2 regions of the Paenibacillus sp. J53TS2 genome follow, and region 2 is predicted to be linked to the other one. Evidence: riboswitches for the same ligand, from Rfam matches in the RefSeq annotation. Region 2 holds a riboswitch; the other holds the start of a gene.
The links. Region 2 has a riboswitch for thiamine pyrophosphate ahead of KJS42_RS17890 (ABC transporter substrate-binding protein). Riboswitches for the same ligand answer to the same signal wherever they lie in the genome.
Positions count from the first base shown of each region.

Region 1: linked by a shared signal. The riboswitch ahead of tenA (thiaminase II) and the one ahead of KJS42_RS17890 (ABC transporter substrate-binding protein) in region 2 are both predicted to bind thiamine pyrophosphate.

Region 1 covers NZ_BOSK01000004.1:156,444-160,561, reverse strand. Annotated here, with positions in the region: gene thiM (hydroxyethylthiazole kinase) at 1-700, opposite strand, end outside; gene tenA (thiaminase II) at 721-1,416, opposite strand; TPP riboswitch at 1,569-1,672, opposite strand; gene KJS42_RS10830 (hypothetical protein) at 1,870-2,172, shown strand; gene KJS42_RS10825 (alpha-mannosidase) at 2,401-4,118, opposite strand, start outside.
Region 2 covers NZ_BOSK01000008.1:221,321-225,438, forward strand. Annotated here, with positions in the region: gene KJS42_RS17875 (sensor domain-containing diguanylate cyclase) at 1-574, opposite strand, end outside; gene KJS42_RS17880 (cold-shock protein) at 773-994, opposite strand; gene KJS42_RS17885 (cold-shock protein) at 1,165-1,365, opposite strand; TPP riboswitch at 1,669-1,781, shown strand; gene KJS42_RS17890 (ABC transporter substrate-binding protein) at 1,938-3,005, shown strand; gene KJS42_RS17895 (MTH1187 family thiamine-binding protein) at 3,061-3,354, shown strand; gene KJS42_RS17900 (ABC transporter permease) at 3,351-4,118, shown strand, end outside.

The DNA of each region.
Region 1 (4,118 bases), on a different contig from region 2:
CGCGGGACGCGGCGGCGCCATAGAACGCTAGCCCGGCGGTACCGGCCAGCAGCAGATCGCGCTCCACCGCGGCGAAGGCTCCCAGCACCGACGTGAGCAAGCAGCCCGTGCCGGTCACCTGAGTCAGCAGTGCGTCTCCGCCGCTGACAAACCGGCACTGCAGCCCGTCGGTGATGACGTCTTCACGGCCGGTAATCGCCACGACCGTGTTCAGCGCCCGCGCGGCCCGTACCGCGAGTTCGGCCGCCTCGTCTCCCGCGGTGTCGCCGGCATCAACCCCCTTGATCTCGCGGTTTTCCCCGACGAGATGGGCGATCTCCGCCGCATTGCCGCGCAGGAGCGACACCTTTACCTCGCGCAGGATACGCAGAGCCGATTCAGTGCGGAAGGCGGTCGCCCCCGCACCAACCGGGTCAAGCAGCACCGGCACGCCATGAGCGTTCGCCGACCGGCCGGCGAGGATCATCGCTTCGACCTGCTGCGTCGACAACGTGCCGATGTTCAAGACGAGGGCCCCGGCGATCTTGGCCATATCAGCCACCTCCTCGGGTGCATAGGCCATGACCGGCGAAGCGCCAAGGGCGTACAAGCCGTTTGCGGTAAAATTCGTGACGACAACATTGGTCATGTTATGCACGAGGGGTTTCGTTTTTTGCACCTTTTCCAGCACATCGGACAGATCTTTTTCCATTAAGCTCATGTTTTCAACCTCTCTTTCGATCATTTGGATGAATGCGAAATCATCGGCATCGCAACCGGCCAATCTTCCTGCCGGTAAGCCATATCCCAAAAGAGATATTCCAATTGGCAGCTTTGCAGAAAATGATCGGCCATCCTTTGCCGCTCTTCCTCCCTGGCTGTATCCGCCCATCCGTCTAACGCATGGATAAACTTCTCCGTCACATCCCCCGAAAGACGCCCGTAAAAATCAATCCACTCATAAAACGGATGGTCCGGTGTCGGCTGCACTTCTGCCAGCAGCTTTTGGCCGATCTCCAGATAGGTCCAAGGGCAGGGCAATAAAACGGCATAGATCTCGCCCAAACTCCCTTCGTGGGCCACCGTCAGCATATGACGGATATAATGATGCGCCGAGGGTGCAAGTGGGTACCCCTGCAACTCTTCAAAATTCACTCCGGCGGCCCGGCAAAAAATCTGATGGGGTTGAACTTCACGGTTTAAAATATACGCGATCTGTTCGTTGAACATCGCGATCTCCTCTCGGGTCCGGCTTTTGGAAATCGCGATACCGTAAATCCGCATATAGGCGTTTAAATATTCGTAATCCTGCTTAACGTAATGAATGAGCTGCTCTTTCTCCAGTTGTCCCCTTGCGATGCCTCTGACGAACGGATGATCGAATATGGCTTGATAGATCCCGTCCGCCTGACGTCGTAGCTCCTGCGTAAACCCCATCGTCTCCACCTCCCAATATATTGAACTAGGAAATCCCCTGAGAAGACGACGACAAACGACCTGTTAACAGAGCGCGCAAAAAAGCCGCTCCGTAGAGGGAGCGGCTCGATCAAGTCCTAGGCTGATATACGACAACCTGAGCACTATTCAAATGGGGGCCGACTCCACTTTCCTACGCTAGTATGAACTAGATCAGGTTCAAAGGGTCCAAGATGGTCTCTTGTCTCAGCCGTTTACGGCGCCCCTAGTGGATTTCCTATGCAATTCACCTATTACTCTACCGATCCCTGCCTGGATTGTCAATCCCGTCCAGCGAAAGATCGTTGGATCACTTGCTTCTCTCGTCTACACCATCCCCGGAATGCTGCATAGCATAACTATCAGGGAACTGTCTTGTAAACCGGTTCCTCAGGATAAGTAACCGGATCCCATCCAGCTAAGGAAGGTTAGGCCATGAATTCAGCCGGAAAAAGCAAATCCTCGTCCTCCAACAAGAAAAATGGCAAAAAGGGCGGTTTCCGGCCAAAAACCCCGGAATATACCGTAGCTGCGCTGCTTCTTTCCGGTAAACTTCGCGTGGATTCCGTCCAGTTATACCGTAACGCAACCATGTATGTCTCCCTTGTTGGCGAATACAAAACGATCAGCAGCGATGCAAACGCCGACAAGTTGCTGAACTTTCTCAACGAGAATGGAGATATGACCATCAATGACATCATCAATGCCATGAAGAAAAAAGCGGACAATTCCTCCTGAACCCGCTCTTCCTTTGAAAGATTCGGGTGGGAGGATCGCTCGCTTTACATCATAACCTAGATGCGGGGGTTTACTACAATGAGTGAATTTGACGGCGAAGGCTTCTCGGAACTCATCGTAATCATCATTCTGGTCGTTCTGTTCTTCTACGGTTCCAACGATATCGAAACGCTGACGGGCGCCCCGACTTCCGATTAACTGTCGAAGGCGACCCACAGCGTTCTCTCGTTATTTCAACTGCAAACGAATCGTTTTGATTTCATACGGTGACATCGACAACTCAAGCTCCGCAGTTGAGGAGGATTCTCCTAAAGGCCGTTCCATCATGTCGGTTTCTTGCCAGGAAATCACCGGCATCCCGAAATGGAAGCGAACGCGGCCTCGGCCTCCCTTGTATTCATGCAAACGAACGATCAAGCCGTCGCCGTCTTCCGCTTTTTTCACGGCATCAATGACGACGTCCGCACTTCCGCTCGTTTGGAGCAGTGAGAATGAAGACGAGTGCGCCTGGCCCATCGTGGCGTAAACCGGCTGATTTAGCAGCGTTGCTGCCTGTACGGTACCGCCTTCGGACCAATGCCCCTCGTGAGGATACAGCGCGTACGTAAACTCATGCTCGCCGCGATCCGCTTGCGGATCCGGATAAGTTGCCGATTTCAACAGCGACAGCCGGATCACATGGTCCTTAATGTCGTGGCCGTATTTGCAATCATTCAGCAGGCTGACCCCGTACCCGTGCTCTGACAAATCGACCCATTGATGACCGACCGTTTCAAATCGAGCAAGGTCCCAAGAGGTGTTCCAATGCGTCGGTCGCTTGACGTTTCCGAATTGGATATCGTAAGTAGCTTCCGTAGCCCGTACGTCAACCGGAAAAGCGACCTTCAGCAGTTGCTGACGCTCCTGCCAATCAACTTGAGTCTGGAAGTCAATCCGCCGGTTGTTGCCATACAGAATCATCTCTTGGCGGATCGTCGAGTTCATATAAGTCCAAGTAAAGCTAACGACGGCACGCAGCGAACCCGTCACGACTTTACAGTCCTGTAGCTGCTCGACCTCGCGTTGTTTCTCCTGGTAGAACACATCGATGTCCCAAGCCTCAAACATTTTCGGCTTATCTTCGAACACCTGAAGTACGTTCCCACGTTCGCCCGGCGCCAGCACTTCGCGGCCGGCTTCCCGATCAAAGATCGAGATTAGCTGTCCGCCATCATTCCACTCGATGTTATAAATTGGGGTTTCGATTCCGTTTGGCCGTGTTTTAAAAGGTTCATCTGGTGTGAGATCAACCTGTTCGTCCTTGCTGCGTTCAATCGTCACAAAGCCAAGCGGCGGCACGTTCTCTACTAGCACCCACACCGTCTTTCCGTCGAATTCGGATTTCAGCTCTACCCCGCCTGCTTGAACCCACTTTGCTCCCTCAGCTTGCCCCTCCAAAGCAACCAAGCCGGTAAAAAGCCAGGCTGACGGATTCCATACGGTGTACGAATCCCCCGCGTCGTTCGTCAAGGCTTGAATGGCTTGCTCGCGGCAGGATTCCAACAGCGATTCGGCCTGCGCGTACTCCAGCTTGGAATCGCGGTACACCTCTGGAATGGACGAGCCTGGAATGATGTCGTGGAATTGGTTGCGCAAGATCGTTTTCCAGCTTTCGTCCAACTTCGCTTTCGGATAAGCCTCCCAGTCTCCTTCCGCGAACAGCGCCTGCAGGCTGAGCAACCATTCGGTGTCCCGGGACAACAACTCCAGTTTGCGGTTCATCTTTTTGTTGTACGCTTGGCTGGTGTAGGTTCCTCTATGGTATTCCAGGTACAGCTCACCGTCCCAGGTATGAACATAGCGATCCGCCGCCCCAACGGTCTCTTGCAGCTTGGCGAAAAATTCGTCCGCCCGGCCGGTCGTTACCCTCGGAAGGCCCGGCATTTCGTCGAGCCGCCGCCGCAGCT
Region 2 (4,118 bases):
CTTGAATGATGTCAGGCAGCCAGCGATCGCCTAAAGCGGTGAGCTCAAACACGGCAAATACGCTCAACAACGTCAATGTGATACCGGCTGTACCGTAATTGAAAATCATCTCTTTTGAGCTTAGTGGCTTGGACCACTTTCGATTCACCCAAGCGTACAACAAGATACCAAAGGAAAATCCGCTATGCCAAATCACCCATAGCCAGCCCGCGGTTTGCCCCCCGGCCCCTATCATCTCCCCCAACCCGCCAAAGAGATCGGGAAAAGTTAGTATATGCAAAAACGTCATTAATCCACTATATAAATAGGTACAGCTCAACACGAGCAACGCCGGAAGACCGGAGGCCCGATATTGGCTGTAGATGATGAAGGCCGTTAGCATATCCCCAAAAATCAGCCATCCAATCGCGGCGGAGAGAAAAGTTTCTGTGGCGGGAAGCGCTGTCATCCCAAATGGCAAAGCCACGAGCGACATTGAGATAATCAGAATGCCGATGAGAATGGCCAGCTTCCTTTGCTTGCTGCTGGAAGGAATATCGAAGACTTGAGAAGCAACCTTATAATTACCGTGCATCGATGCGGGGGTTCTCCCTTCTGGATGTCAAACATTGTAGTAGTTCAAACATATTAAATTTTTAATATAGATGCAATCCTTTTATTGATATTTCATTTTTGCATACCCAAAAAAAAAAACAAAAACAGCCGTATTCGCTTTGATGCGAATACGGCTGTGGCTGCTGTCAGCGTCCACCGATTCCGGCGGCGTCCTCGTCTATGCCTTCTTGGCCGACGATCTTTGATCGGAGCTTGGATTACTCAGTTGGGGGAGCATGCGCGTTCCCATGACCATCTCAGACGAGCAAAGCGGACAAGCCGGACTATGTTCAAACGTGAAGTTGTCACGCATCCATCCATTGCAATCGTCGCTCGTGCAGGTCCATACCGGTGTATTTTCCTCAGGAATTTCTTCTAACGTTTTTTTACGGTAGTTCATAATTCCCCTCCTTCAAGGTGAGCGTTCTAACCGGGTGCATAGATGTGGTTCGTCATAGTGCTATATGTACCATCAGAAGCGAGGTTTCCGAATGTTAACCTCATGAATGATCTTTGAGTAGAAAAACTGCCCTCAATGCGAGAACGCATTAAGAGCAGTTTCTGGCTAGCTTACAGTTTTACAACGTTTTCGGCTTGAGGGCCGCGGTTGCCTTGAACCACGTTGAATTGTACGCGTTGGCCTTCGTCGAGGGTTTTGAAGCCTTCGCCAGTGATCGCGCTGAAATGAACGAATACGTCATTTCCGCCTTCCACTTCGATGAAGCCAAAACCTTTCTCAGCGTTAAACCATTTTACTGTTCCGGTTTCCATAGGGGAATACCTCCTGTTTAAAGATTAACATGATTCATTTTTTTAACAGAAGTCGCTCAAAAGGGCTGACCCTTATGAACATGCACCACTTGTATAAAAAAAATTCACACATTGAAAAAAGTTCCAGGTTTTAAATAGTGACACTCTTTTCAATGGGTGAATGATCTTCTTTCTAAAACACGAGATGAACTCATTATATCCTTTTGCCAGATAAAAAGCAAATCCCCTATTTTTGCAAACCTGTTCGGAAAGACTGGACAAATGCGGCAAGCGAAAACTATAATGACAGTTGTAATCTGCAGTCATACTGTTCAGGGGTGCTGGAATTGGCCGGCTGAGAGTGTATCCCTCAAAGATACTGACCCTTTAACCTGATCTGGATAATGCCAGCGTAGGGAGCTATACTATATGGATATGAACTCGTTATTCATTTCATTTCCATTGCCTATCGCGTCCCGGATCCGGGACGTTTTTTTGTATCCGAAATTTGGATTGCGCTTAAGGTCGCATTTCCAGGGTTATACCAAGAACAAAGCTGCGGAAATTTAAACAATCGAAGGAGAGAATGTGTCGTGAAAGTTCAACTACGCACCGTGCTGGCGCTGTTCCTCGGCTGTATGCTGCTAATTCTGTCTGCCTGCGGCGGAGCCAACGGAAATAGCGCGGGCAAGGCTGCTGCAGGAAACCAAGGCGGGCAAAATGCCGAGAATGCCGCGCCTAACCAGGCGACCGGCGAAGAGCTGCGCAGCGTCAAGGTTGTGCTCGACTGGAGCCCTAACACCAATCATACCGGCCTTTACGTCGCTAAGGACCAAGGGTATTTCGCCGAGGAAGGGCTGAATGTGGATATCCTCCTTCCCGGCTCCGGCGGCGCTGAGGCGATGGTTGCCTCCGGGGAGGTCCCGTTTGGCGTCAGCGTACAAGAGAACGTCACCCAAAGCCGGCTCCAAGGCGTCCCGCTTGTATCCATCGCCGCAATCATTCAGCATAATACATCCGGCTTTGCTGCACCTGTTGCCAAGAATATCAAGACACCTAAGGATTTTGAGGGCAAAGCCTACGGCGGATGGGGGTCTCCTGTGGAAGAAGCGGTCATTAAATCCATTATGGACCTGCAGGGCGCCGATGTCGGCAAGGTAAAGTTCCTCAACATCGGGGATGCCGATTATTTTACGGCCGTGAAGCGGGATATCGACTTCGCCTGGATCTTCTACGCATGGACCGGCATCGAAGCCGAACTGCGGGGTGAGCCGCTGGATATGCTTTACGTTAAGGACTTCTCCGAACAGCTTGACTATTATACGCCGGTGCTTGTCACCAACGAGAAGACGATCAAGGACGACCCGGAGCTCGTGAAGGCGTTTATGCGAGCGGTGTCCAAAGGTTATGATTATGCAATCGCCCACCCTGAGGAGTCGGCGCAAATTTTGCTCAAGGCTGTACCGGAACTCGACAAGGACCTGGTAGTTGCCAGTCAAAAATGGCTGAGCCCAAAATACAAGGACGACGCTCCGCGCTGGGGCGAACAGAAGAAAGAAGTATGGCAGAACTACTCTGATTGGATGCATGAGCGTGGCTTGCTGGAGAAACCGCTTGAGGTAGATGCCGCTTTCACCAATGAGTTTTTGCCGAGCGAATAACTCCCTGAAATTATGTTTTCAACCAATTCCCATTATCGAAAGGATGAACTCATCGATGCCAAACGCACTTTTAAGCATTCAAATCATTCCAAAAACGCCAAATGGTGAAGACGTGATACCGTATGTAGACCGGGCCATTGAAGTGATTCAGGCTTCCGGGGTGAAATATCAGGTCAATCCCCTGGAGACAACCATGGAGGGGGAACTCGACGAGTTGTTGGCTATCGTGAAGAAAATGAATGAAGCCGTCATTGAGTTTGGCAGTACAGGCATCATTTCGCAAATCAAAATCTCGTATAACCCCAAAGGCGTCAGCATGGATAAGCTGATTGAAAAATATCGGCCATGAATCTCCGCAGCCTTTGGCACAGCATCTGGCCGCCCCTTGTGGCGGTCATGCTGTTTTTGCTGATTTGGCAGGGCGCCACCGCCTGGTTTCACATTGAAAAATGGATCCTCCCCAGCCCGGTTGATATCGGGCGTGAAGCGGCCGCCGGTGCGGCCAGTTTAGGGGAGCACACGCTGGCAACACTACGGCTGATGCTGATTGGTTTTGCCATTGGAACGCTCGTGGGCTTGTTGATGGCGTTTGTGCTCCATTATGTCCCGTTTCTTAAAGCGTCGCTGTATCCGTTGATCATCTTGAGCCAAAACGTGCCGACCATTGCGCTGGCCCCACTGCTCATGATCTGGTTCGGGTTCGGGATCCTGCCGAAGATCATCGTCATTACGCTCGTCTGCTTCTTCCCTGTTGCGGTGGCGACCATGGACGGACTGAGCCGCACGGATCGCGCGATGCTGGATTATATGCGGATGATCGGTGCGTCCAAGGCGGATATCTTCCGCAAGCTGGAGGTGCCCTACGCGATCCCCTCGATCATGTCCGGGGTTAAAATCGCCGCAACTTACAGCGTCATGGGTGCGGTCATCGCCGAATGGATCGGTGCGGACAAAGGAATCGGCTATTATATGATGCTGCAAAAGGCGTCGTTCCGCACGGACAAAATCTTCGTCGCCATCGCGATCATCGTAGCGATCAGCCTGGCGATGTTCGCCTGCGTTGCTCTTTTGGAAAAATGGCTTATCCGCTATAAACCGTCGAACGACCGGAGT